3 regions of the Nonomuraea sp. CA-143628 genome follow, and region 1 is predicted to be linked to each of the others. Evidence: riboswitches for the same ligand, from Rfam matches in the RefSeq annotation. Region 1 holds a riboswitch; each other region holds the start of a gene.
What was found. Region 1 has a riboswitch for cyclic di-AMP ahead of ACQP2T_RS01890 (C40 family peptidase). Riboswitches for the same ligand answer to the same signal wherever they lie in the genome.
Positions count from the first base shown of each region.

Region 2: linked by a shared signal. The riboswitch ahead of ACQP2T_RS40365 (CHAP domain-containing protein) and the one ahead of ACQP2T_RS01890 (C40 family peptidase) in region 1 are both predicted to bind cyclic di-AMP.
Region 3: linked by a shared signal. The riboswitch ahead of ACQP2T_RS14890 (coiled-coil domain-containing protein) and the one ahead of ACQP2T_RS01890 (C40 family peptidase) in region 1 are both predicted to bind cyclic di-AMP.

Region 1 covers NZ_CP192072.1:382,411-391,810, reverse strand. Annotated here, with positions in the region: gene ACQP2T_RS01900 (RDD family protein) at 1-572, opposite strand, end outside; gene ACQP2T_RS01895 (amino-acid N-acetyltransferase) at 670-1,227, opposite strand; cyclic di-AMP (ydaO/yuaA leader) riboswitch at 1,517-1,677, shown strand; gene ACQP2T_RS01890 (C40 family peptidase) at 1,683-2,726, shown strand; gene ACQP2T_RS01885 (LuxR C-terminal-related transcriptional regulator) at 2,790-3,002, opposite strand; gene lysX (bifunctional lysylphosphatidylglycerol synthetase/lysine--tRNA ligase LysX) at 3,684-5,141, opposite strand; gene ACQP2T_RS01875 (hypothetical protein) at 5,313-5,789, shown strand; gene ACQP2T_RS01870 (type III pantothenate kinase) at 5,854-6,636, opposite strand; gene ACQP2T_RS01865 (L-aspartate oxidase) at 6,640-9,159, opposite strand; gene panC (pantoate--beta-alanine ligase) at 9,276-9,400, opposite strand, start outside.
Region 2 covers NZ_CP192072.1:8,864,894-8,874,293, reverse strand. Annotated here, with positions in the region: gene ACQP2T_RS40390 (ABC transporter substrate-binding protein) at 1-399, opposite strand, end outside; gene ACQP2T_RS40385 (ROK family protein) at 467-1,624, opposite strand; gene ACQP2T_RS40380 (hypothetical protein) at 1,681-1,917, shown strand; gene ACQP2T_RS40375 (hypothetical protein) at 1,886-2,200, opposite strand; gene ACQP2T_RS40370 (LysE family translocator) at 2,293-2,922, opposite strand; gene ACQP2T_RS40365 (CHAP domain-containing protein) at 2,990-3,487, opposite strand; cyclic di-AMP (ydaO/yuaA leader) riboswitch at 3,674-3,815, opposite strand; gene ACQP2T_RS40360 (YciI family protein) at 4,113-4,460, shown strand; gene ACQP2T_RS40355 (RNA polymerase sigma factor) at 4,493-5,734, shown strand; gene ACQP2T_RS40350 (hypothetical protein) at 5,798-7,894, opposite strand; gene ACQP2T_RS40345 (CHAT domain-containing protein) at 8,018-9,400, shown strand, end outside.
Region 3 covers NZ_CP192072.1:3,182,914-3,192,313, reverse strand. Annotated here, with positions in the region: gene ACQP2T_RS14920 (hypothetical protein) at 4-612, opposite strand; gene ACQP2T_RS14915 (uridine kinase) at 1,197-1,832, shown strand; gene ACQP2T_RS14910 (TrpB-like pyridoxal phosphate-dependent enzyme) at 1,848-3,161, shown strand; gene ACQP2T_RS14905 (50S ribosomal protein bL37) at 3,217-3,294, opposite strand; gene ACQP2T_RS14900 (DeoR/GlpR family DNA-binding transcription regulator) at 3,424-4,203, shown strand; gene galT (galactose-1-phosphate uridylyltransferase) at 4,200-5,270, shown strand; cyclic di-AMP (ydaO/yuaA leader) riboswitch at 5,340-5,480, shown strand; gene ACQP2T_RS14890 (coiled-coil domain-containing protein) at 5,485-6,450, shown strand; gene ACQP2T_RS14885 (MerR family transcriptional regulator) at 6,471-7,253, opposite strand; gene ACQP2T_RS14880 (serine hydrolase domain-containing protein) at 7,288-8,820, opposite strand; gene ACQP2T_RS14875 (aminopeptidase P family protein) at 9,052-9,400, shown strand, end outside.

The DNA of each region.
Region 1 (9,400 bases):
GACGGGGGCTGCTGGCCGTACTGCTGCTGCCCGTAGCCGGGTTGCGACGGCTGCTGCTGCCCGTAGCCCGGCTGGGACGGCTGCTGCTGCCCGTAACTGGGTTGCTGGCCGTATCCAGGCTGAGACTGCGGTTGCTGGCCGTAACCGGGTTGCGATTGCGGCTGCTGACCGTAGTTGGGCTGGCCGTAGTCGGGTTGCTGACCCGAAGCCTGCTGCTGACCGTATCCGGGTTGCCCACCGTAACTGGGCTGCTGGCCGTATTCCGGTTGCTGGCCGTAGCCGGGCTGCTGCCCGTACTGGGGCTGTTGCCCGTACTGCGGTTGCTGCGGCTGCTGGCCGTAGCCCGGCTGCTGCTGCTGACCGTACTGCGGCTGCTGGCCGTAGCCCGGCTGCTGTTGCCCGTAGTTGGGTTGCTGACCGTAGGCGTCGTCCGCCCGGTAGCCAACGACCGTCGCATCCGGGTCGGGCTCGCCATAGGGACGGCCCGCGTTGTGATGTCCGTATTCAGATCCGCCAGGCGCAGAGTTCTCGCCGGATTCGTCCTGTGGATACGGCGGCTGTCCGGTGCTCACCGTGTCACCTCGCTTCGAGTGCGCATGTGGCACGTGTCAGGACACATGCCTGTGCTGCCCAACGTATCGACATAGGTATCAACAATCACCTTTCCCATTAGTCAAGGTCCGCGTCACCCGATGTCAGGTGGAGAAGCATGCGGGTGTTCCCCAGGGTGTTGGGCTTGACGTGTTCGAGGTCGAGGAACTCGGCGACACCCTCGTCGTACGAGGCCAGCAGCTCCGCATAGACCTCGGGTGAGACCGGAGTGCCCTGTACGGGACGGAATCCATGCCTCGCGAAAAAATCCACCTCAAAAGTCAGACAGAAAACCCGGCGCAGGCCGAGTTCCCGGGCCGTTTTGATCAAGGAAGAGACGATCCGGTGCCCGATTCCGAAGCCTCGGAACTCCGGATCGACGGCCACCGTGCGAATCTCCGCGAGATCCTCCCAAAGCACGTGCAGCGCGCCGCAACCGACCACTTGGCCGCCGCGCTCGGCGATCCAGAACTCCTGCACGTCCTCGTACAGAGTGACGGTGGCCTTCTCCAGAAGCCGGGGCCCGGCGCCCGCGTAGGTGTCGACCAGGAGACGGATCGTCCTGACATCCGGCGTGCGGGCACGCCGGACGACGACTTCCGTGTCCGGGACTGTCACTTCGGCGACCTGCTCCATGGGTCTCCAGCGTACAGATCCGATTACGGCCTCCCCCTAACTCTGACGTCTCTCCCATCTCATGACATCTCGTGGTTGATCGAGCACGATGAGGGATCCCCTTGGCCGACAGGCTTCCATGTCTTGGCGAACTTGGTGCAAAAAGGACATAAAGTTTGTTCAGCACCGGCAGGCACGAGACCACCTCGTGACCCTTCGGTTGCGAAACCTCTACAGACTTGGCAGTTCTGGTTGAGCACGAACCCGGAGTGCACTAGTGTCCAGCGACGATGTCACTCACGCGAGCCAGCGTGGAGACGCGCCCAATCCCCGTAAGGGGAGCCGGGGACCCGCCGGTGGCGACCTCATCCCGACGCCACCACCCATGGGGTGAATCCGAGCGAGTCGTTCGGTAGGGCTGCTCCGGCCCGAACCCGTCAGCTAACCCGGTAGGCGCCGATGAGAGGAGCTGGTTGGTGAAGCAGACCCGCGATCGCGAGGGGAAGCCGGCAGGCGCTCACGCCCGCCCTCCGGAGCTCCGGAAGATCCCCACCCGACTGGGTGTCATCGCGGCGACCATCGCCACCCTCCTCTTCGCCATACCCGTCGGCTCCGCCGTCGCCGATCCCAAGCCCTCGCTGAAGGACCTGTCCAAGCAGGCCGAGGAGCTCCACACCGAGATCGAGACGCTCAGCGAGCAGTTCAACGGCCAGCGAGAGAAGCTCAAGACCGCCAAGAAGACGGCTGAGGCGGCCCAGAAGACGCTGTCCACCAGCGAGGCCGATCTGGCCGCCAAGCACGCCAAGGCCGCGCTGCTGGCCCAGAGCGCCTACATCAACGGCGGCTTCGGCCAGCCACTCAACTTCGCCACCTCCGACGACCCCGAGAACTTCCTCGACCGGGCGGCCACCACCTACGCGCTGGAGCAGCAGCAGGGCTTCGAGGTCAACCAGGTGACCACGGCCAGGCAGGCCGCCGAGGAGGCCAGAGCCAGCGCCAAGACGCGCATCGACGAGGTCCAGAAGATCGTCGAGGACCTCGGCACCAAGCGCGACAAGATCACCAGTCTCGTCACCAAGGTCGAGAGCAGCCTCTTCAAGCGGGCGATCGGCGAGGCGGGCCGTCCCGGCACCCGGGCCACGCGGGTCGACCTGCCGGTCATCGGCGCCGGCAAGGCGGCCACGGCCGCCAGGTGGGCGCTCACGCAGCAGCTCAAGCCGTACGTCTGGGGCGCCGAGGGGCCGACCTCGTACGACTGCTCCGGCCTCGTGATGGCGGCCTACCAGCGGGTGGGCATCTCACTGCCGCACTACACCGGCGACCAGTGGACGGCCGGACGGCACATCTCCAAGGAGGAGCTGCGCGCCGGCGACCTGGTCTTCTTCTATGGCGACCTGCACCACGTCGGCATCTACATCGGCGGCGGCATGATGGTCCACGCGCCGCAGACCGGCGACGTCGTACGCATCGCGTCCATCGCCCGCCGTCCGTTCGCGGGCGCCGTACGCATCGCCGACTGACCTCCGGACACCACGACAAGCACTCTGACGGCTGGAGCCCGGGCGGCTGGGCCGATAGAGCGGTCAGATGAGCTGACGGCGGGCGGCCCAGGCAACGGCCTCGATCGCGGTGGCGACGCCGATGCGATCGCAGATACCCCGAAGTCTCCGGCGTACCGTGCGCCCGCTGATATCCAGTCGTCTGCCAACCCGATCAACCGTGACCCCCTTGGCAAGCTCCGCCAGCAACGCCAGATCCGCGTGGCTAAGCTCGACGCCCTCAGTGAGCACATACATCGGGAGCCCTCCCCCCAACAGCAGAACTCGAGACGTCTATGTCCGAGCAGGGCTGCTGCTCGTCCTCGCAGACGGTAAACGCATTCTGGAAAGGTCGTCAAGCCAGCGAATACCGCTCTCTGACCATCGCCATTGACATGATCGGCAGTATGTGAAGTACTCGCCATATGTCGGCACACTTCGGGGCTCGATGAGGGATCACAGCCGCCCTTACAGCCCTCTCCCCAGGGGCACTGTGGACCCGCTGGGCTTAGATCCACAAAACGCGAATATTATTCGCCTTCAATATGCGAGATATCGGAAATGTGGCTGCTTGGGGCACTCCTTCGTACCCCCGCGCGGCCGGGTCGGCAGTGCGTGCCAAAGACCATGAACGGTTCATGCGCCATAGGGGGCGCCGCTCATCGCGGCCCGGCGCAGGCGGTCGGGAGATGGCCGGCTCACCGCGTCGGCCCGCGTCAAAAAACTGGCGAAGGTCGTCGCTCGCGTAAAGAAACTGGCGGAAATCGCCGCCCGCGTTCTCCTACTCGCCGCAGGAGATTGGACCGCTGTCAACCTCACCGCCGACAGCGCCCGCGAACCGGCGAGCCGGACGGGTACGGCCCGTCGTGGGAGCCGGGCCGACAGAACCGATGCGGCCCGGCGTGGCAGCCGGGCCGACACCCTTCGGTGGCAGGTGGGTCAGTTGGTCGGCTTGACCAGCGGGAACAAGATCGTTTCCCGGATGCTCTTGCCGGTGAAGGCCATGATCATCCGGTCGATCCCGGCCCCCATGCCACCCGTGGGCGGCATGGCGTACTCCAGCGCCTGCAGGAAGTCCTCGTCGAGCTGCATGGCCTCAGGGTCGCCTCCGGCGGCCAGCAGCGACTGCTCCACCAGGCGCCGGCGCTGCTCGACCGGGTCGACGAGCTCGGAGTAGGCGGTGCCCAGCTCCGTGCCGAACCCGATGAGGTCCCACTTCTCGGTCAGCAGCGGGTTGTCGCGGTGCTGACGGGTCAGCGGGGAGGTCTCCAGCGGGTAGTCCATGACGAACGTCGGCTGGATGAGCGTGTGCTCGACGAGGGCCTCGAAGATCTCCTGGACGAGCTTGCCCTGGCCCCACTTCGGGTCCCAGTGGATCTCGCGCCCGTCGGCGAGTTTCCGGACCTGCTCCAGCGGGGTCTCGGTGGTGATCTCCTCGCCGAGCGCCTCGGACACCGCCCCGTACAGGGTGATGCGCGGCCACTCCGGGATGCCCAGATCCACCTCGACGCCGTCGTGAACGACCACAGAGGTGCCCAGGGCGGCCACGACGGCCTTCTGGTACATCCGCTGGGTAAGGTCGGCCATGTCGTTGTAGTCGAGGTAGGTGCCGTACGCCTCGATCATGGTGAACTCGGGGTTGTGCGTGGAGTCCGCGCCCTCGTTGCGGAAGTTGCGGTTGATCTCGAAGACCTTCTCGATGCCGCCGACCACGAGCCGCTTCAGGTAGAGCTCGATCGCGATGCGAAGGTAGAGCTCCATGTTGTACGCGTTGATGTGGGTCTTGAACGGCCGGGCCGCCGCGCCACCGTGGATCGGCTGCAGCATGGGCGTCTCGACCTCGAGGTAGCCCTCCTCGTGCCAGAAGTCGCGCACCGCGCGCACCGTGGCGCTGCGGATGCGGGCCATCTCCCGGGCCTCGTCGTTGACGATGAGGTCGACGTAGCGCTGGCGTACGCGGGCCTCGGGGTCGGTGAGGCCGACGTGCTTCTCCGGCAGCGGGCGCAGGCACTTGGCGGTGATCTGCCAGCGGTCGGCCAGGATCGACAGCTCGCCGCGGCGGGAGGTGATGACCTCACCCTCCACACCCACGTGGTCGCCCAGGTCGACGTCGCGCTTCCAGGCCGCCAGCGACTCTTCGCCGACCTTGTCGAGCGAGATCATCACCTGCAGGTCGCCGCTGCCGTCGCGGAGCGTGGCGAAGCAGAGCTTGCCGCCCACGCGGTTGAGCATGACGCGGCCCGCGACGCCGACCTTGTCACCGGTCGCGGTGTCCGGATCGAGGGCCTGGTATTTCTCCCTGACCTCCGCGTTGGTCGCCGTGCGGGGAAAGGTCACCGGGTAAGGATCGACGCCCTCACTGCGAAGGCGGTCGAGCTTCTCCCTCCGGATGCGCATCTGCTCGGGAAGTTCGTCGCTCACAGCATCAAAGCGTAGGGGATATGGCGAACTGCAAGGACTCGTCACCTCTCTGCAGGGTGGCTGCAAGAACTCTCCCGTACAAATGCCACATCGAGCTCAGGGGGGAACCGGCAAGGCGCCGGCCCAGGGGGAGCTCAAGGAGAGATCATGATGAAGAAGCTCGCGACCGGCCTCGCCGCCGTCGCCGCCACGAGCGCGCTGGCCCTTGCGCTGCCGTCGGCCGCCAGCGCCAGCACCGCGGACTCCGACTCCTGGGGTCCGGTTTACTCGCAGCACTACCAGGCCAAGGCCTCCGGCTGGGTCAGTGTGGATTGGGCCGACGACGACCACGAGTCGAACACGATCACTGTCAGGGGCAAGCTCTGGGACCTGGACAACCGCAGCTACGACGAGGGCGGCAAGTGCGCGTACGTGAAGTTCCAGGCCAGCGACTTCGACGACAACTGGTCGACGGTCTACACCAAGAAGTACTGCGGCTACCCGGCCTTCAAGCGCTTCTCCTTCGACAGCGACGACGTCTCCAGCCTCCGCGTGAAGGTCTGCCAGATCGACCTGCACGGCTCCTACCCGCGCAACTGCGGCAGCTGGAGCTCCATCTACACCGGCGACTCCGAGACCGAGTAACCGGCCAGGTAGAGACGGTCCACGAACGCAAGCGGCCCCCTCACCCGAGCGGGGGGCCGCTTGTTCATGCCGTGTTCCGGTTGTAGATCAGCCGCAGGCCGATCAGGGTCAGCCACGGCTCGTGCACGTCGATCGAGCGCGACTCACCCACCACCAGCGCCGCGTGCCCGCCGGTGGCCACCACCGTCACCTCGTCGGGGTCGTCGGCCAGCTCGGCCGTCATCCGCTCGACGATGCCGTCGACCTGGCCCGCGAAGCCGTAGATGATGCCGGCCTGGAGCGCCTCGACGGTGTTCTTGGCGATGACCGAGCGCGGCCTGACCAGCTCCACCTTGTGCAGCTGGGCGCCCGCCGCCGCCAGGGCGTCGACGGAGATCTCGATGCCGGGCGCGGTGACCGCGCCGATGTACTCGCCCTTGGCCGACACCGCGTCGAACGAGGTCGCGGTGCCGAAGTCGACGATGACGCAGGGGCCGCCGTACTGGTCGATGGCCGCCAGCGCGTTGACGATGCGGTCGCTGCCGACCTCCTTGGGGTTGTCCATGCGGACGGGCACGCCGGTGCGTATGCCCGGCTCCACGATCACCGCGGTCACATCGCCGTAGTAGCGGCGGCACATCTCGCGCATCTCGTTGAGCACGCTCGGCACAGTCGAGCAGATCGCGATGCCGCTGACATCGGCTCCCTTGAGCAATGGGGACTGGGCGAGCAGCCCTTGGAGCACGACCGCGATCTCGTCGGCGGTGCGGCGGGCGTCCGTGGCCAGCCGCCAGTGCTCGATGACTTCCTCGCCCTCGAACAGGCCGAGCACCGTGTGCGTGTTGCCGACGTCGATCGTTAGCAGCATCGATTACCCCCGTAGATCCAGTGCGATGTCGAGGGCCGGCGCCGAGTGCGTGAGCGCTCCCACCGCAAGGTAGTCAACGCCAGTTTCGGCCACAGCACGGGCCGATTCCAAGGTCAACCCTCCACTAGCCTCAAGCTTCGCCCGATTTCTCACGATGTGGACGGCTTGGGCGGTCTCCTCGACCGTGAAGTTGTCGAGAAGGATCTCCTCGGCGCCTTCTTCGAGCACCGGGCCGAGCTGATCGATCCGGTCCACCTCCACCTCGATCGGCAGCTCCGGATAGCGCTCTCTCACCGCGCGGAACGCCTCGGCCACGCCACCGGCGGCCACCACGTGGTTGTCCTTGATCAGCGCCGCGTCCGACAGGGACATCCGGTGGTTGACGCCGCCGCCGCACCGCACCGCGTACTTCTCCAGTGCCCGCAGCCCGGGCAGCGTCTTGCGGCTGTCACGCACCCTCGCCCGGGTGCCGCTGACCGCCTCGACCCACCTTCCGGTCAGTGTCGCGATGCCGGACAGGTGCGTGACCAGGTTGAGCGCGGTGCGCTCCGCCGTCAGCAGGCCCCTGACCGGGCCCTCCACGGTCATCAGTACGTCGCCCGCCCGGACGCGCTCGCCGTCCTTGGCCCGCCGCTCCGTACGGGCCGCGCCCAGCCGGACGAACACCGCCTCGGCCACGGCCAGCCCGGCGACGATGCCGTCCTTGCGGGCCACCACGTCCGCGACCGCGCGCTGCTCCGCCGGAATGGTGGCCAGGCTCGTCACGTCGCCCGCCTCCTGGAGATCCTCGGCGAGCGCCCGGTCGATCAGCGCGTCGATCTCCGCCGGATCCAGCCCGGCGGCGGCGAGCTCCTGCGCCAGTCGCGGCGGCGTGGTGTCGCCGTGCGGCGTGTACGTCATCTGGGGCCCCTCCTCGGTCAGGGTCACGTCCAGGTGGCCCAGCCAGTCATTGTCGTCTCGGTCGGGGAAGTCCTCGCGCCAGTGCGAGCCGCGGGTCTCCAGCCGGGCCCAGGCGGCGCCGACCAGCACGGTGGCGACGGTCAGCAGGTTCGTGGCCTCCCACGACTCCGTACACGGCTGCACCTGGACGGGGGTCCAGCGGGCGTCGCGGAGCGCCCGCGCCGTCTCCGCGAGCGACTCGCGGCTGCGCAGCACGCTCGCTCCCCCGCTCATGCGGGCCTGGACCTTGGTACGGATCCGCGGGTCGGCCAGGCCCGTTGCCGTCTGAGCCCGCTGTATCGGCGCCTGCTCCCCGGCCCCGCTCACCGCGTGGATGTCCGCGGCGATGCGCTCGGCGAAGACCAGGCCCTCCAGCAGCGAGTTGGACGCGAGCCTGTTCGCGCCGTGCACGCCCGTGCAGGCGACCTCGCCGCACGCGTACAGGCCCTCGATGGAGGTACGGCCGTGCAGATCGGTCCTGACCCCGCCGCTGGCGTAGTGGGCGGCCGGGGCGACGGGGATGGGCTCGGTGGCCGGGTCGATGCCGTGCTCGCGGCAGACCGCGTAGATCGTGGGGAAGCGGGTCTTCCACCGCTCCGCGCCGAAGTGGCGGCCGTCGAGGAAGACGTGGCTCTGCCCGCTCTCGCGCATCGTGCGCATGATGGCCTTGGCGACGACGTCGCGCGGCGCCAGGTCGGCCAGCTCGTGCACGCCGTTCATGAACGCGCGGCCCTCGTGGTCGATCAGGAAGGCGCCCTCGCCCCTGACCGCCTCGGAGATCAGCGGCTGCTGCCCGGTCGACTCCTCGCCGAGCCACAGCACCGTGGGATGGAACTGGACGAACTCGATGTCACGCACCACGGCCCCCGCCCTGAGCGCGAGCGCGACGCCGTCGCCGGTGGAGACGACGGGGTTCGTGGTGGACGCGTACACCTGCCCCATGCCGCCGGTGGCCAGCACGACCGCCCGCACGTGCACCGCGCCCACGCCGTCGCGGGCGCCCTCGCCCATGACGTGCAGCGTCACGCCCCTGGCCCGGCCGCGCGCGTCCGTCAGCAGGTCGAGGACCAGCGCGTGCTCGATGACCTCCACCGCGCCCGCCCTGACCGCCTCGACCAGCGCCCGCTGCACCTCGGCTCCGGTGGCGTCGCCGCCCGCGTGCACGATCCTGTCGCGCCGGTGGCCGCCTTCCCGGGTGAGCTGGAGCTCGCCGTCGGGGGTCCGGTCGAACCGGGCGCCGCGCTCCATCAGCCGCCGCAGCGCGCCCGGCCCCTCGGTCACCAGCGTCCGTACGGCCCGTACGTCGCACAGGCCCACTCCGGCGATCAGCGTGTCGCTCAGGTGCTCGTCGGGGCTGTCGCGCGGGTCGAGCACGGCCGCGATCCCGCCCTGGGCCCATCGGGTCGACCCGGACGAGAGCACGTCCTTGGTGACGACGAGGACCTTGGCCGCGGGATCCAGCTCGGCATAGCGCAGGGCCACGGTCAGCCCCGCGATGCCGGAGCCCACGACGACCACGTCCGCCTCGGCGATCCAGCCGGGATCGGGGGCCGTCAGTCGGAGGGGAATCGCCGGTGCACTCATGGAGTCTCCTCATTGAGGCGATTTCGTCAACATGACGATAACCCACGAGCGAAGGTGGTGCCTCCGGGGGGTGGCTCAGCCCTCCGGGTACGCGTAGAGCTGTGGCGATGCCTCTGTCAGGCCGGATCGAGCGACAGGACGGCGTTGTCGATCAGCCGGGTGGTGCCGACCTTGGCGGCCACCGCCAGCACCGCCTCGCCCCGATACGACTCGCTCACCTCGGCGAACGTGGCCGGATCGA
Region 2 (9,400 bases), 5.3 Mb from region 1:
GGTGGCGGCGGGAAGCTGGTTCAGGTCCACCTTGTCGCGGGCGATGTAGGCCTTGAGGTCCTGCCAGGCACCGCTGGAACAGAACTGGCCGATGTTGTCGGTGGAGAAGGAGATGGCGACGTCTGGAGGGTTTCCTCCTCTGATCGCCTGGGCGACCTTGTCGTCGTCCTGGCTGCCCTGGTTCTTGACAGTGATGTTCGGGTGCTTGGCCTGGAAACCGTCCAGCACCTTCTGGAGCACTCCCAGCTCGCGACCGCTGAACTTGCTCCACACGCTGAGGGAAACTTTCTCGTCGGCGCTCGGCGCGGCGGCCGTACCCGATGAGCCCGTCTCCGCACCACACGCACTCGCGAGGAGCGCGAATGCCGCACACGCCGCCGCGACACCGATTCGTCGCATCGAAACCCTCCAAGGGGGGTGAACTGCTGACCCGCCGCCATGGTCAGGTCAAGGGGTGAGGCTGCCGTCAGGGATGGATGGCGAACACCTCTTCGCGCGCTCCGGCCAATGCCAGCCGCAGCGCGCCTGAGCGAACCGGGTTGCCGGTCAGCAGGCTTGGTTGAATCGTTGGCCGGGGAAGGACGAGTTCGCCCAGTTCCTCGGTGACCAGGCCGCACAGGACGCTGCCGCCGGCCCTGCCGACGTCGCCTGTGAGAACCACCAGTTCGGGATCGATCACGGACACCACACCTGCGACGGCCAGTGCCACCCGGCGCGCCAGGTCACGGAGGAAGGCCGACCGGGCGACAGGGTCCGCGTCGAGATCCTCCGCGAGAAGCTTCTCCAGATCGTCTCCGGCGAGCCCGTGCGCGTGAGCCAGTTCCATCACCGCCCGGATACCGAGCACGTCACCGATGCGCCGGCCACCGCCTGCGCCGGAGGGCGGGCAGGGCATCCAGTCGATCTCGCCGGCACCACCGGACGCGCCCCGTAACAAACGCCCGCCCGAGACCACCGCGGCACCGATCCCGCGCCCCATCCAGATCAGCACGAAGTCGTCGACCCCGACGGCTTGGCCGATCGCCATCTCGTCGAGGGCGACCAGGTTGACGTCGTTCTCGACGGCCACCGACGTGGCGAGCGCTCCCGACAGCCGATCCAGGACGTCAAAGCCCTGCCACGGCGGCAGGTGCGGGGCGAAGCCCAGGTGCCCGGTGCGCGCGTCCACGGAACCGGGCACTCCCACGACGACCCTGTGTAGTTGCCCAGGGGTCAGGCCGACCTCGGCGGTGGCGGCCGAGACCGCACGGCACAGATCCTCGACGTCGAGATCCGCCTCCTCGCCGGGACGGTATTGGTGCTCGGCGACGATCTCCCCACAGATGTCGGAGACCGCTATGTCCAGCGCGCGCGGGGTGAGGTCGACCGCCGCCACGTAGGCCAGCGCGCCGTTGACCGCCCAGCGTTGCGCGCGCGGCCCTTTGCCGCCCTCCCGGAGCCCCGCGCGCCGTACGTGACCACTTTCCGCCAGCCGAAGCAGGAGGTCGGCCGTCGCCGGTTTCGACAGGCCGATGTGTGATTCCAGCTCCAACCGGGTCAGCGGCCCTCGATCGAGCAGAGCCAGCAGCGCCGCGCGGTCGTTGATCCGGCGCAGCAGCTGAGGGCTTCCCCCTCGCTGTTCCACGTGGGACTCCCTTACTATCTGGGAACTTCCCAGACTATTGCCGAGGAATGTACCTCATGCACATCGGCCCACGTCAAGAGGCCATCGCAAGGGAATCGAACGTGCCGCTGCTGTTCGGCATGTCACGCGAGGTGAAGGTGACCCCGGCTCGCCGAGCCGGGGTTGGGAAGCCGGCCTACCTTCGGATCTATTCGACCGCGGTGACCGTGACGGCGTTGCTCAACGCCGATCTGTTGCCCGCGGCGTCCACTGCCCGCATTGTCAGCGTGACCGGTCCGGGCGCGTCGGCGTAGGCGAAGGCCACGGAGCTGTTCGGGAATTGGGGCGGATGAACGGGTTGATGGCGCTCTCGAAGACGCCGTCGAGATAGAGCTCGTACGTGATCGCGGCCTTCGGGGTGACATCGTCCGTCGAGAGCGAGTAACTGAACATCAACTCGAGGAACGGCTGCTCGAAGGCCGAAAGGATGGTCGGGGCGCTGGGCGGGGTGGTGTCGGTGCCGGCGGAGGCCGGTCCGGCGAAGACCGAGGCGGCGAGCGTGGTGCCTAAGAGCAGGACGATTGCGCGACGAGACATGGCTGATTCCCATCTGCCCATGAACAACGGCACGTGCGACGTTCGCCCCTCAACACGGGCCTGACTGATGGATGGTTCAATCCCGCGGCCGGTCAGCGTTCGACCGCGAGGGTGACGCCCAGACCGATGAACACGCTCCCGGTCGCGGCGTCGAGCCGGCGGCGCACCGCCTGACGGCCGCGCAGCCAGCCACCGATCCGCCCGGCCAGCACGCCGACCGTCGCGTCGGCCAGGAACTCCAGGACGATCAGGACGGCGCCGAGGATGGCGAACTGCAGCCAGACCGGCCCCGCCGCGGGATCGATGAACTGCGGAAGGAAAGCGATCATGAACGTGAACGTCTGCGGATTGGCCATGGAGGAGACCACGCCGTTGAGGAAGGCACGCCGGCCGGACATTCCGCGACCGGCCGGATCGTCGGCTTGGCTGTTCTTGCGCTTGCGGATCGTCTGGATGCCCAGGTAGATCAGGTACGCGGCGCCGGCGAGCCGCAGCACCGTGAACACGACCGGGAACGTCGTCAGCAGCACGGCGAGCCCGGCGGCGGCCGCGGCGACGTACAACGCGTCACCCGTGATCACGCCGACCGTGGCCAGCAGCCCGGCGCGGGGGCCTCCCCGCAGGCCGCATCCCAGCACGAACAGCATGTCGGGCCCGGGGGTGATCAGAGCGACGATAGTGGTCGCGGTGAATACGGCGAGCAGGTGGGGATCGATCGGCATGCGACGATCTTTCCACCTCCGGTGCTGGCGCGCTGCTCAAGGGGTGTCAGAGGCGCCAGGCCGCCTGTCAGGCGGCGTAGTGCGGGTAGCCGTAGCCGACGACCTGGGAGGTGGGACGGACACGCTGCTCGACCTTGCCGTTGCCGGTGTTGCCCTCGATCGTGGAGATCGTGCCGTCGCCGTTGTCCTTGACCACGAAGCCGACGTGGCTGATGGAGCTCAGGTCCTTGCTGCCGCTCCAGGAGTAGAAGACCACGGCGCCGGGCTTGGCCACGGTGCCCCAGCGGTGGTTGGCGGCGAACCACTTGGCGTGGGCGACGGTGTAGGCGTCCCAGCCGACCTGGGAGCGGGCGCCAGTCTCCTCGCCGACCCAGGAGACGAACATCGAGCACCAGGCGGCGTTCAGGTAGTCCTGCCTGCTGCCGCCGTCACGCTGGACGGTCTCGGCGGCGCGGGCCGAGTTCATGTACCACTTCTGGAACTTGGTGCCGCCGCCGTTGGCGTCCTCGGACGTGCCGACCTGGGCCTTGGCCAGGTTCAGGACCTGCTGGGCGGTGGCGTTCACCTTGGCCTCGCCGTTCCTGCCGCCCTGCGCGGAGGCCGGGGCGGCCTGAACCGCGGCGGGGGTGTGCCCTGCGGGGGCCGTGGCGGCGTTCGCCGCGGTGTGGGCGCCGAGGGCGGCGGCGGTGAGGGTCGCGCCGAGCGCGATCTTGGCATAGCTGATCTTGGGGGTGCGGATAATGATGATGACTCCTTGCTTCCATTCCGCTTACCGGGTTAGCTGACGGGCTCGGGCGTGGAAGCTGCCCTACGGCACGTTGACGTGCCGATTAGCCCCGATCGAGACATGGGTCCCCGGTCCCGCGCACAGGCGGGTTCAGCGGTCACAGGTGATCGCCTGTGATGCATGTGATGGGTATGACGTCCGTACTCGGACATTGGCGGCGCGGCCAGAGGGATACTCACCGTCTAGGCCAGGCGCACAGATGGGTACAACGCACCCCTGACCTGGGTAATTCCATCGCAATGAAATCGCCACGCACAGCCCGACCGGCTCGCCGATCCGTCAAGTAGCGGGTTGAAGTCGCCCCGGGTCGCATCTGGAAAAGGTTCGCGTACGGTCTGTCGAATTCGCCTCGCCCGTCCGACGTAGAGGCGTACCGACCGGACAGACAGCCAAGGAGACCCTCATGGCCCAGTACGCGATCCTCATCTTCGACAACGCCGGAGCCGGGGACTACACCCCCGAGCAGCAGGCGGCCAGCCAGCGGCACGCCGACGACCTCGTCGACTCCGGCGCCATGATCGCGGCGTACGCGCTGCGGTCCGCCGACACCGCCACCTCGTTGCGCGGCGACGTGATCACCGACGGGCCCTTCATCGACGCTAAAGAGGTCATCGCCGGCGTCTGCGTCATCGAGGCCCCCGACCTGGACGCCGCCCTGGACCTGGCGCGTCGCAACCCCGCCGTCCAGTGGGGTCGTGGCGGCGTCGAGGTGCGCCCCGTCGCGGGCGGCATCGCGCCCACCACTCGATGACGGCCGCGGGACACCCGGAGACGGGGCAGGAGGTGGCTGACGCGCATCGGCGCGAGTGGGCTTTCGTGCTCGCCGCGACGGTGCGCGTCGCGCAGGACCTGGACCTGGCCGAGGAGTGCGTACAGGAGGCGTACGCCGCGGCACTCTCGGTCTGGGAACGCGACGGGATCCCCGCCAACCCCGCGGCGTGGCTCACCACCACGGCCAAGCGCCGGGCGATGGACGCGATCCGCCGCGAGCGGACCTTCCGCTCGAAGATGCCCTTGCTGGTGGAGTCCGAAGAGCTCGCCCCGCACAGGCCGGCGGACCGTGATGCGGCGAAACTGGAGGATGCCGTACCCGATGAACGGCTGCGGCTCATCTTCACCTGCTGCCACCCCGCGCTCGCGCAGGAGGCGCGGCTCGCGCTCACGCTACGGCTGGTGTGCGGGCTGCCGACCCCGGACGTCGCCCGGGCGCTGCTGGTGTCGGAGCAGACGATGGCCGCCCGCATCACCCGGGCCAAGAAGAAGATCTCCGTCGCCCGCATCCCCTATCGGGTGCCGCGCCCGGCGGAACTGCCGGACCGGCTGGCAGCCGTACTCGGCGTGCTCCACCTGCTGTTCAGCGCCGGGCACACGGCCCCCTCGGGCCCCGCGCTCATGCGCACCGACCTGGCCGACCGCGCGCTGCACCTGGCCCGCGCGCTGCGAGAGCTCATGCCCGACGAGCCAGAGGTACGAGGGCTGCTGGCACTGCTCGTGGTCACCGACGCCCGGCGCGCGACCCGGACGGGCGCTGACGGCCGGTTGCTGCGGCTTGAGGAGCAGGACCGCTCGCGGTGGGACCGCGGCGCGCTGGCCGAGGCGCACGACCTGGTCGTGGCCGGGTTGCGCGGCGGCCACGCCGGGCGCTACCTGCTGCAGGCGGCGATCGCCCTGCTGTACGCCGAGGCGCCGTCGTACGAGCGGACGGACTGGCCGCAGATCGTGGCACTGTACGACAGACTGCTGGCGCTCTGGCCTTCACCGGTCGTCGCGCTGAACCGGGCCGTGCCGGTGTCGATGCTCCATGGACCGGCGGTCGCACTGACGCTGGTGGAGACGCTGGAGCAGGATGGCCGGCTCTCCCGGTACCAGTACCTGCCGGCGATCAAGGCGGATCTGCTGCGGCGACTCGGCCGTACGGACGAGGCGGCGACCGCGTACCGGCAGGCGCTGGAGCTGACCGACAACGAGGTCGAGCGGGCCTTCCTCGAGGGGCGTCTAACTGATCAGGGGAACAGCCCAACGTAAGGGCCAAGTGCTTGCTGACCGACTGCCTGGTCATGTCCAGTCCGGCGCACAGCTCATGCGCGGTCATCCCTGACTGCGGCTAATGCCGCCTTCCTCATCGGTGTGCGGGTCCGCGGGTATGACCTCGCCGCCTGTGCCCAGCAGGCGGCGCAGCTCGTCGTACTCGATCGGACGCCCGAGCCGGAGGGCGGCGTACTCGCCTGCGGCGCCGCCCTGCGCGGCGAGTTCGGCGCACGCCGCGTGCCACTCATCGTGGGCCCTCCGCACGGCCTGGGCCGCGTTGGGGCTCTCAAGGTCCGACAGGTCACGGAGACGGATATAAGCGTCATAAGCCTCCCGCTCGGCGGCGGATCCCTCGGCGGGCGGCGGCAGCCGCTCGCCGAGCAGTTCGAGGAAGACCCTGGAGCGGCCCAGCTCGGAGAACTGCCAGGCGGTGACCGCGGTGCCGCCGTCCCCGGGTGCCTGCGGCGCGGTCGAGGCGAACAGCCACACACCCAGGTCGTACAGGCCGCTGATCGAGCCGCCCGCGCTGATCCGCAGGTCGGGGCTAAGGGAGCGCCCGCGTACGTCCTCCGCCGAGCGCACCGCCTCAAGCAGGCTGTCCCTGGCTGCCTCCATGTCGCCCACGGACCTGGCGAGCTGGGACAGCCCTGTCAGCGCGTTCATCTCCCATGTCACCTGCCCGGCCGAGCGGGCGCGCAGCGCGGCTTCGGCGAACAGCGCGGCGGCCTCGGCGGGGCGGCCCTCAGTCACGAGATCGTCGGCGCGCAGCGTGAGGTCGCGGATGGGATTGCCCCAAGCGGGGAAGGGCGCGGGAGTGCGCCGGGACAGCCACGAGCGCATCTGCCTGTCCAGGTTCGTGTGCCCGCGCACGCCCATCAGCAGCGCGAAGGGATGGTTGATGAACGTGAGCGCCTGCTCCCGTCCCCAGGCCAGCCGCTCCCTGATCCCGCCGCGGCGGATCGCCATGGCCCGCGCCTCCAGCCGGCGTGCGCCCTCCTCGTCACCGCGCTGCTGCGTGATCACCGCCAGGCCCATGAGCGCGTTTCTCCGCAGGTACGGGCTGTCGTCCGGCGAGAGGAGCTCGTGGTCCAGGTCCACCGGGCTGAGACCGTGCCTGGCGATCAGACGGCTCCAGGCGGTGTGCCGGGCCTGGGCCGCCATCCGCGGCAGGCCCAGGGCGGAGAAGCGGCGGGCGCACTCCCGCCAGGTGGCCAGCACCTCGTCCTCCAGCCCGAGATACTGGTAGATCTCCGCTCGTAGCCACAGACAGCAGGTGCGCTGGATCTCCTGGTGCCGCGCCAGCCGCCCGGTGGTCCGCGGCACGACCGCCGCGTCGACCAGGTCCAAAGCGAGCTCGGCCAGCTCGACACGGCGCAGCGCCGTCTCAGCCGACACGGAGCCGACGGTGAGCCGCGCGTCCAGCAGCAGCGCGGAGATCAACGCGTAGTCGGGCCTACGGCGGCGGGTCAGGAAACCGTCGTGCAGCCACTCACCGAGATTCTCGGCCGTGATCATCCGTACGTCGGATTGTTGTGCCTGAGGAGTGCCGACGGCGATCCTTTGGAGCGTCTCGGCCGTCTCCACCAGGCACAGCGCGAGCGCGGGCCCGGCCAGCCGGGGGTCGGGGTACGCCACGTACGCCAGCAGGAACGGCGTCCACGCGTAACGCAGCAGCACGGTCGCCAGCATCGAGCAGAGCGCCAGCGGGGCCCGCAAGGGTTTCGGCACCCTGGCCACGGCGCGGAAGGTGCCGACCCCGACCTGCAACAACAGCACGGCGGCCACCAGGAACACCCCGTTGAACGCCGTGGCCCAGGCCGTCGTCGCCCAGGCCGAGGCCAGCCACTCTCCGGCAGGGGAGAAGGCCAGCAGCGCGCCGGCCGCGAGCACGATGATCTCTCCCCAGCGCCGCAGCCGGGCCCGCTTGCGGACCAGGCCGCGCCAGGCCGTCATCCTGCCCGCCACGTGCCCGCTGACCAGCAGACCGGCCAGCAGGGGCAGCCAGGCGGCGCCCCCGCCCGTGCGGGCCGCCGCCCACACGCCGAGCGCGGCAGGCGTCACGCAGCCGATCCGCCGTGCCCACGCTGACACTCGGTCGGCCCGCCCCGGCGGCCGGATCAGCAGACCGTGGTCAGGTAACGCCCGCTTGTCACCCACTGGAGGGATTTCCCCGCGAACGCCGCCGTTCACGCCCGATCACGAATGCGTCTCTCGCCCTTCTCAGAACGATCCGGTGGGGATAGCTTCTGCGTGGCGGCGGAAGAACCAGCGCGGAGGGCCATGCCAAGGCGTTTGCGTGTCCGGATCGGCGACCCCTGGACGCCCAACCTGGCCCGTGCGCGGCGGCGCCTGGCCCGCGGGCGGCCGCAGGACGCGGCCCGCGAATACCGGCAGGCGTGCAGGCTCGCCGACGGCAGGCGCGCCGATCCGGCCGTCAGGTCAGCGCTGCGGCAGTGGCTCGGGCTGGCGTTGCTGAAGGCGGGCCGGGGCCAGGAGGCGTTGGGGGCGCTGGTCCAGGCCGGTGAGCTGCTGGGTGATGACCCCGGGGCGGCGGAGCAGTACGCGGGCACCCTGGACACCCTTGGCCTGGTGCAGCGCGACCTTGGGCAACTCGCCGAGGCCGAGGAGTCCCACCGGAAGGCCGTGGACCTGTTCAAGCGGGCCGGTTCACGCGAGGGCACCGTACGCGCCGTCGTCAACCTCGCCGTCGCGGTCAAGGACCTGGGGCGTCTCACCGAGGCGCGCGGGCTGCTCGCCGGCATCGAGCCCACAGCTCGCGACTGCGCCGACCCGGCGCTGCTCGGGCACACGCTGCTCACCCTGGGCCTCGTCCACGAACTGCTCAACGAACCGGCACCGGCGGAACGGCTGGCCAGGCAGGCGGCCGAAGCCTACCGCGCGGCGGGAGACAGGGAGGGCGAGGCCGCCGCCACGCACAACGTGGGCCGTGTGCTGGACACAGGCGGGCGGCATCGCGAAGCCATGGAATGCTTCGCCACCTCCCTGGCGATCAATCTGGAGATCGGCGCCGAACTGGGCGTCTCCGACGATCTTGGCGCTATGGCGTCGCTCTTCCAGCTCGCCCGGCAGTACGACGAGGCCCGCCGCGTGCATGAACGGGCGCTGGACATCCAGCGCAGGGCGGGCTACCGGCGCGCGGTCGTGGCCACCCTCTGCGACCTGGGAGTGCTGGCGCGCGACCAGGACGACCTCCCTCTCGCGCGCCGCCACCTTCAGGAGGCGCTGCGGGAGGCCGAGACGCTCGCCGACCCGCACACCGTCTACCAGACGCGCGTCCTGCTGGCGGAGATCAGCATGCTGGAGGAGGACTACGCGCAGGCGCGCGTGGCCTACCTGGCCGCGGCGGAGGCGATGCGTGACGCCAGGTGGGCGCTGCTCGACGAGGCGGACGCCGTCACCTACTTCAGCGAGTCCCGTCTCGACGCCCTCGGAATGCTGGTCCGGCTCTCGCTCCACCTGCGCGACAGGGCGGGCGCACTCGAATGGGCGGACGCCGCGCGCGGTCAGGAGCTCGTACGCAGGCTGGCCTGGACCGCCCTGGCCGCACCGCCCGGCGCACCGGAGACGATCCTCGCCGAGGAGGCCGAGACCCGCCGCCTTCTGCGTACGCAGGAGGCGGGCCTGCGCGCCGGCGGATCCGCG
Region 3 (9,400 bases), 2.8 Mb from region 1:
GCGTCAGGACGGGGTGCCGTGGGAAGAGCGCGCGAGGCGGTCTTCGACCTGACGCCGGCGGTCAGCGGGGATGCGGTGGGCGTTCATCGACCGTTGCAACAGAGCGGAATCGAACCCGTGCGTGCCCATGTGGTCGAGGAGCGGGTCGTATCGATCAGCCCGGTCTCGTAGGAGCTCCGTGACCAACCGGAGTTCCAGCCGGACTACCGGCACCTGGTGAGAACCACAGGTGACCAGGACGTAATGCTGCCAGGGGCCGCTGCCCACACATTCCCAACCGTCCGAATCGACTTGCCGCTCGACGGTGCTGAGCTCCACTTCGACGCCGTTCACCGCGAACCTGGTGAAGTATTGCGAAGATTCCGGGAACCATGAGGCGGCATTTAGGCAGGGGAACGAGGAGAGCGCCGCGGCGAATGTTTCCACGTCTTCTCGGCCGGCGAGCAGGATGTCGATGTCCCCAGCGCGGAGTGGGACTCCTTGCAGGAGTGCGGCGCTTGTGCCGCACACGCGATACGCCGGGCTGATGTCCGCGGCTCCGAGCGCGTCGAGGATCATGTCCAATGTCGTGGCTACGTCCGCCAGGGTAAGTGATCTTGTTCTGTCGCTCATATCGAGCAACGTAGCCATCATGCGAGTGCGCGCGTCAGGCCTCCCGCCTACGCGGTCCGTTCCTGAGGATCTTGTGGTGGTTTCGGCTGTTATCGCACTTCGTGAGTCAAGCTCGGTTACGCTCTTGATCTCGGTACCGGGCGTGCCCGATAGGGAGGCCGCATGGCGGACAAAGGGATCACGACGATAGGCCGGTGCTACGGCTGCAAACGCACCTTCGGCTACGACCCGGAACGCGTCACGATGTTCCTGGTCGACTCCGACACCTCAGCTCCCGCAGGTACACAGCGTGAGCCCGCGCCGGAAGCCCCGGCTCGGTCGCGGCGGGAACCTGTGTGCCCCGATTGCGTGCGCCGAGGGCGGCACGCCAGGCAGGACGACGGGCCCACGTGGCCACGCGGCACCGCGTGAAAGACCCTCGCACCGCCTGAGTGGCCCCAACCACCGCCTGGGCGGTCCCAGGCCCACCTGAGCGGTCCCGCGACCGCCCGACTGGCCCCGGAAACGGCCCAGCGGCCCCGGCGCCGCCTGAGCGGTTACGGGGTGAGCGCGCAGGCCTTGGGTGAGCGCGTACGCTCGGGTTGATGCGTGCGCGAGCGATCTCCCGAGAGGCCCTGGTCGAGGAGCTGGCCGAGCGGATCGCGGGCCTGCCGCGCGACTCCTACGCGCGGGTCGCCGTCGACGGAGCCCCGCCCGCCCATCCCGAACGGCTGGCGGACGAGCTGGTCGCGCCGCTCAGGACGCGGGGCCGGGCCGTGTTGCGGGTGTCCGCCGCCGACTTCCTGCGGCCCGCGTCCCTCAGGCTCGAGTACGGCCGGACGGACCCCGACGTCTTCTACGACGACTGGCTCGACACCGGAGGGTTGACCCGGGAGGTGCTCGGGCCTCTGGGGCCCCAGGGGACCGGCAAGGTATTGCCCGCGCTCTGGGACAGCCGGGCCGACCGCGCGTACCGCCTGCCGTACCAGACGCTGCCTCAGGGGGCTGTGCTGCTGCTCGACGGGACGCTGCTGCTGGGCCGCGGGCTGCCGTTCGAGGTGAGTGCGCATCTGTGGCTGTCCGAGGGGGCGCTGGGGCGCATGACCGAGGAGGACGAGCGGTGGCGGCTGCCCGCCTACGCGCGTTACGAGCGGGAGGCCGAGCCGCTGCGGTCCGCCGACGTGGCGGTGCGCGCCGACCATCCCGCGCGTATGGCGGTCCTGATTGAGGGCGAGCGGTAACCGGCGCACACTGAGATGGTGACTCTCAGCAACTGGTACAACATCGTTCCAGATCTGCCCGCGCCGCCGCCTCCGCCGCTGCATCCGGGCACGCGGCAGCCGGTGGGGCCTGATGACCTGGCGCCGCTGTTCCCGATGGAGCTGATCGGCCAGGAGGTGAGCACCGAGCGGTACATCCCCATTCCTCAGGAGGTGCTCGATGTCTACCGGCTCTGGCGGCCGACCCCGCTGATCCGGGCACGCCGGCTGGAGAAGGCCCTCGGCACGCCCGCGCGGATCTACTACAAGTACGAGGGCGTCTCCCCCGCCGGGTCCCACAAGCCGAACACCGCCGTCCCCCAGGCGTACTACAACGCCCGCGAAGGCGTACGGCTGCTCACCACGGAGACCGGAGCGGGACAGTGGGGGTCGGCGCTGGCGTTCGCGTGTGCGCAGTTCGATCTGGAGTGCCAGATCTGGATGGTCCGCGCCTCCTACGATCAGAAGCCCTATCGGCGCTCGCTCATGCGGGTGTACGGCGCGACGGTACACGCCAGCCCCTCGGCCATGACCGGTGCGGGCAGCAAGGTGCTGGCCGACGACCCCGGCTCGCCCGGCAGCCTCGGCATCGCGATCAGCGAGGCGGTCGAGGTGGCCGGCGCGAACCCGGATGCCCGCTACGCGCTCGGTTCGGTACTGAACCATGTGCTCATGCACCAGACCGTCATCGGCGAGGAGGCGCTGGCCCAGCTGGAGGAGATGCCGGACCTGATCATCGGCTGCACCGGAGGCGGCTCGAACTTCGCCGGGCTCACCTTCCCGTTCCTGCGCGAGAAGCTGGCCGGCAACCTCGACGTCACGCTGCGCGCCGTCGAGCCCGAGGCGTGCCCGTCGTTCACGCGGGGCGTCTACGCCTACGACTTCGGCGACGCGGCGGGCTTCACGCCGCTGCTCAAGATGCACACGCTGGGCCACGGGTTCGTGCCCGACCCGATCCACGCGGGCGGGCTGCGTTATCACGGCATGTCGCCGTTGCTGTCGCACATGTACGAGCTGGGCCTGTTCGAGGCGGTGACCAGGTCACAGACCGAGTGCTTCGAGGCTGGTGTGCGCTTCGCCCGTACTGAGGGCATCGTCCCCGCGCCCGAGCCGACGCACGCGCTGGCCGAGACCATCGCCGAGGCGCTGCGGTGCAGGGAGAGCGGCGAGGAGAAGGTGATCCTGACCGCGTTGTGCGGGCACGGCCACTTCGATCTGGCCGCCTATGACCGCTACCTGTCGGGGAGCATGGAGGACTACCCGCTCCCGCAGGAGCGCATCGACGAGGCCCTGCACGGCCTCCCGAGCTGAGCCGTCGCACCGGCCGGGGTGAACGAACGGAGCTCACCGCGGCCGGGCCCGGCCGTCAGTTCGCGTTCGGGCGCTTGCCGTGGTTGGCCTTCTTCTTCTTGCGCGCCTTGGTCTTGCGTGATCGCTTCGCCATGGATACCTCCAGTGATCGGTCCGCTTCCCAACGTCTCGCGCTGTGGTCTACCGCACAACCCGTACGACCTAACATTCCCCAACAAAGTCGTGTCATAATTTGGTGGAATCTGTTGGAAGGAGCGGGGGCGTGCTCGCACAGCAGCGCCAGCAGGCGATTCTCGAACGCGTGCGCAGCAGCGGCGGCGTTCGGGTGGCCGACCTCGTTCGCGAGCTCGGCGTCTCCGACATGACGGTCCGCCGCGACCTCGAAGTGCTCGCCGAGCGCGGGCTGCTGGAGAAGGTGCACGGCGGCGCGACCGCGCTGGGTCCCGGCTCGACCGAGGAGCCGGGCTTCACCGCCAAGTCCGCCCGCCAGCAGCAGGAGAAGGAGGCCATCGCGCGCCGCGCCGCCCAGTTCGTCCGGCCCGGCACCGCGGTCGCACTGTCGGCCGGGACCACCACCTGGGCCCTGGCCCACCACCTCATCTCGGTGCCCGAGCTCACGGTCATCACCAATTCGATCCCGGTGGCCGACGTCTTCCACCGCAACCCGCGCGCCGACCGCACGGTCGTGCTGACCGGCGGCGTGCGCACGCCGTCCGACGCCCTCGTCGGCCCGGTCGCGGTGGCCGCGATCCGGCGGCTGCACGTGGACACGCTGTTCCTCGGCGTGCACGGGATGAGCGTGCGGGCCGGGTTCACCACGCCCAACCTGCTGGAGTCGGAGACCGACAGGGAGCTGGTGCACGCGGCGCACCGGCTGGTCATCCCGGCCGACCACACCAAGTGGAACACGGTCGGCATCAGCACGATCGCCGATCTGACCGAGGCGGACGCGGTCATCAGCGACTCGGGGCTGCCCGAGGAAGCACGCATGGAGCTGGGCGAACGCGCCGGCGAACTGATCATCGCGGAGGACTCGCAGTGAAACGCACCATCACCCACCTGGCCGACGGCCGAGAGCTGATCTACTTCGACCGGCGCGACGACGCCGACCGGAGCGCGATCGACCGGCGGGCGCTCGACCCCAGGCCGATGGCGTCGGAGCTGCGCTACGACCCGCTCACCGAGGAGTGGATCGCGATGGCGGGGCACCGCCAGACGCGTACGTTCCTGCCCCCTGCCGACGAGTGCCCGCTGTGCCCGTCGTCCGAGACGAGGGCTTCGGAGATCCCGGCGTACGACTATGACGTGGCGGTGTTCGAGAACCGCTTCCCCTCGTTTTCCGGAAATTTCGGGACTTACGGGGACGTCGGGGGGCTGAGTGAGGTCCGGCCGGGGGTGGGGCGGTGTGAGGTGGTGTGCTTCACCTCTGAGCATTCGTCGTCGTTCTCGCGGCTCTCCGACGAGCAGGTGGGCCTGGTCATGGAGGCGTGGGCCGACCGTACGGCCGAGTTGTCCGCGATCGAGGGCGTCGAGCAGGTGTTCTGCTTCGAGAACCGGGGCGAGGAGATCGGCATCACGCTGCCACACCCGCACGGGCAGATCTACGCCTACCCGTACGTGACCCCGCGGACCAAGCTCCAGCTCGGCGCGGCCGCCCGGCATCGGGGCGGCAACCTCTTCGCCGACGTGCTGGCGGCCGAGCGGGCCGCCGGGGTGCGCGTGGTGGCGGCCAACGAGCTGTGGACGGCGTTCGTGCCCGCCGCCGCCCGCTGGCCGTTCGAGGTGCACGTCTATCCGCACCGGCAGGTGCCGGACCTGGCCGCGCTGTCGGAGGAGGAACGCGCCGCCTTCGCCCCGCTCTACACCTCCGTGCTGCGGGCGCTCGACGGGCTGTTCGGCGTCGCCATGCCGTACATCTCGGCCTGGCACCAGGCACCGGTGCGGCAGGATCGTGACCTGGCCTATCTGCACCTGGAGCTGTTCAGCATCAGACGGGCGCCCGGGAAACTCAAGTATCTGGCGGGCTCGGAGTCGGCCATGGGCGCGTTCGTCAACGATGTCCTGCCGGAGGAAGCCGCACGCATGCTTAAATCACAGGTAGATCTCTAATTGGTTTCCGCTTGGAGTCGCATGACCTTGGATTTACCACTAATATCCCTTTTCAGCGCCGGCCGAAACGGTCGGTGCTGGCCTAATCCCGGGTGCGTGGCCCGGGAGCCGGGGACCCATCGCGTCTTGGGGTGAATCCACTCAGGTGGTAAGGCGGCATCTCCCTGCCCGAACCCGTCAGCTAACCCGGCCGGCATAGGGAGAGGAACCCTTCGTGGCGGCTGCGTCCCCCTCGAGTCTCGCCATCACTCTCATCACCACCGCTTCCATGGCCTTCGGCGCCTTCACGGCCACGCCCGCCGCCGCCGCCCCCAAGCCCAGCGAGGCCCAGCTCCGCGCGGAACTGAAGCAGCTGGACAAGAAGGTCGACAAGCTCATCGAGACCTACAACCTCAAGCGCGTCGAACTCGCCAAGGCCAAGCAGGATTCGGAAACGACCAAGAAACGGCTGGCCACGGCGGAGGCCCAGCTCGTCACAGCCCAGAAACGGGTCACCGAGCTCGCGCGCCTGCAGTACCAGAACGGCACCGGCGCGCTGCCGAACCTCACTCTGCCGACCGATGCCTCCAGCGCGGCGTTGCTGGACCACCTCGCGGCCGAGCAACAGGCGGTCGTGCAGGGCGTGGCCACCGCCCGTGACGAGAAGAAGGCGGCCGCGGACCAGGCGACCGCCCTGGAGGCGAAGATCCGCGAGGACGCGGCCAACGTGGCCAAGCAGCGGGACGACGCGCAGGGCGTCATCAAGGACATCCAGAAGAAGCTGAAGGGCCTCATCCCGTTCGGCCCCGGCCGCCGCTCGGACGGCAGCTGGGCGCCCGAACTGCCCTCAGGCACCGACAACATCACCGCCCGGATGCGGGTGATCCGCGGGCTGATCCAGAAGGACTTCGCGCTGCCGTACGAGGTGGGCTGCTTCCGCTCGGACGGCGGCGGCGGCGAGCACCCGCTGGGGCGCGCGTGCGACTTCATGATGAGCACCGGCGGCAGCATGCCCAGCGCGGCCAACCAGGCACTCGGCGACCGCGTGGCGGCCTGGGCGCTGGAGAACAAGGACAAGCTCGGGGTCAAGTACGTGATCTGGAAGCAGCGCATCAACCAGGGCTCGGGGTGGAGCTCGATGTCCGACCGCGGCAGCATCACCCAGAACCACCTCGACCACGTGCACATCTCGATGTTCTAGATCTGCCCGGCCGGGCGCGGTCAGTGGGTGCCTGGTCTGGGGATGCGGACACCGGCGGCGCGGAGCTTGGTCTCGACGAGCGCGATCCCCTGGGCCGCGGCCGATCCCCGCTCTTCGCCGTGATGGGCGATCAGCTCGTATCGGGTCGCGGCCTCGGTGCGGGCTTGCAGGCCGGTCACGATCTTCAGGTGTGCGGGATTGGCGAGGAAGTGGTCGGCCATCGCGGTGGCGAGCTCGGCGATGCGCGGATCGTCCGGTTCCCAGTCCGCGGCTTCGGCGCCACGCTTGATCAAGGCGACGAACCGGGTGTCTTCGAGGGCATGCTCGAGATGAGACAGGTAGTCGTCGAAGCCCTCGGGGACCAGGGCCCTGGCCAGCACCCAGCCCTCCCGCGCGGCCGCCGCGTCCGCCGCGGAGAAGCCGAGGCCGGACAGCCGCTCCAGCAGCGCCACAGCACGGTCGGGCAGCAGCGCCCGGTCACCGTCGGCGAGCCGGCGCAGCGTGTCACGCCGCGCGATCAACTCCTCGATCCGATCGTCGAGCTGCCGCTCGACGTCGGCGAGCGCGGCGGCGAACAACGCGGGGTCAGCGTCGAGCAGGGACCCGATCTCGGCCAAGGGCACCCCGGCGGCGGCCAGCGTCCGCACCTGCACAAGCCGCAACAACTCGGCCGATCCGTATCTCCGGTAGCCGGAGCTGTCGCGTTCCGGCTCCTTCACCAAGCCGAGCTTGTGGTAGTGCCGCACCGTCTTCACCGTGACATCGACGAATGCCGCCGCCTGCCCGATCGTGACTCCGTTCATCTGCCAAATCCTGCCTTGTACTCCAGCTCGGCGACTAAGCCGGATCGGCCTGCCCACCACCGAACACCTCGTTGAGGAGCCGTTGCTGAGCGTTCTGGAATGCCGCCGCGATGGACAGGTCGGCGTCGTCCACGCAGTTCAGTGCGGCGACGAGGGTCTTGCTGCCGTCAGGTGTGCTGGACATCAGCGCCGCGTGGCCCACGGCGGCGCCGTTGTGGGAGATGACCGTGCCGCCGTCCGTGGTCACCACGAACACTCCCAGGCCGTAGTCCATGTTCGGGATGCCCGTCGGGCGCGGGGCGCACATCTCGGCCAGCAGCGGGGCCGGCAGGAGCCTGCCGCCCAGCAGCGCGGAGACGAACGTGTGGAGGTCCTGGAGGGTGGAGATCATGTCACCACCGGCGGAGATCCACGAGGGGTTCTGGCGGGTGATGTCGATCGTCTTCTGCTCACCGGCGTCCTCGTACCGGTAGTAGGCGTGGGCGTGCGGCGCGGGGATCTCCGGTGAGGCGTCGGGCACCATGGTGCCCGACAGCCCGAGCGGCTCCAGGATCAGCCGGCGCAGCTCCTCGGTGACCGAACGGCCGGTGACCTTCTCGATCAGCAGCCTGGCCAGCACGTAGTTGGTGTTGGAGTAGCTCCAGCCCGTGCCCGGCTCGAACCGCGCGGGCTTGGACAACGCCAGACGTACCAGTTCCTCCGGCCGGTAGGTCTTGAGCCGGTTGTCCACCCACTCCTTGCCCGTGGTGCCGTAGGGGATGGGGATCCCCATGACGACCGTCCCGTCGTCGTAGACCTCGCCGCTGAAGTTGAACAGCCCGCTGGTGTGCTGCAACAGCATCCGCACCGTGATCCGCTCGTCAAGCCCGAACTCGGGCAGGTAGTGCGCCGCCGGGGTGTCCAGCTCGACCTTGCCCTCGGCCACCAGTTGCAGCACCAGGGTCGCGGTGAAGGTCTTGGTGGTGCTGCCGATCCGGACATGTCCGTTGATCGGGGGTTTGGCGGTCCCGCCCAGCTCGGCCGCCCCGGCGCTGCCGGCCCACTCGCCCCGCTCATCGTGCACGCGCAGCGACACCCCGACGAATCCGGAATCGACGATCTCCTCGATCGCCTTCCGCAGCTCCGGGCGATCCTGCCCGGCCCCGCTGCCTGCGGCGGCTGCCCTGGCGGCGTCGAGGGCTGCGGTGATCTTGCGGGCCATCTCGGCCGCGGCAGGGCTCGGCTGGTCCTGGTGAATCCGGGCGGTTTCGACGGCGATGAGAACGGCGCCGCGGAAGTTGTCGGCCTCGGCCGGGTCCTGCTTCCCCAGCAGGCTCATGGCCGCGGTCAGGGCCGGCAGCACGCGGTCGGCGATCTCGGCCACGGACCTGCCGGCCAGGTCCTTGCCCTTGGGATGGTCGGCGAGCACGTGCCCGATCAGACCGGTGGCCGAGCCCAGCGCGATGCTGCCGTTGGCGGCCATCTTGTGGGGCATGCCGGCGGCGCCGGCGGCGGCCATCAGCGACACGGCGCCGTACGCGGCGGTCCGCAGGGTGCTCTTGTCCTGGTCGGAAAGGGTGATCGTCATGGTGGTTCGATCCTTCGAGTGTGTTAGGTCCGGGGCGGCGTCGTGCCGCTGCGCCGAGCTTCCACCCTGACCCAAGGTCAACCTCAACCGTGATCTGGCTCACAGCTGCGTCGAGGAGGGCAGCCGCGTCTCGCATTTAATGCCATGAAGTCGCTGTTGCAAATAGCATGCAATAGTACATACTACCAATCGCGTGCTCACGAAGGTGAGCACGCAGGATTGGAGGCGTTGATGTCGAACCGAGGCGAGAGCCACTTCGCGACGGCGCGTACGGCGTCGCACGACCCCGACTTCCCGGACAAGCTGCTGGAGTTCATGCGGACCGGCTGGCAAGACCATCCGATCGAGGTACGAGCCCGTCCGGCGACGCCCCACTACGCCCGGCGCCGTGCCGCGCTGTCCGCCACCTACCCCGGGGAAACGCTCGTCATCCCCACCGGGCCGAGCAAGGTGCGCGCCAATGACACGCTCTATCCCTTCCGCCCAGGAAGCGACTTCGCCTACCTCACCGGCGATCACGACCCTGACGGTGTGCTGGTCCTGCGGCCGGCCGGTAGCGGCCACGACGTCGTCCTGTACA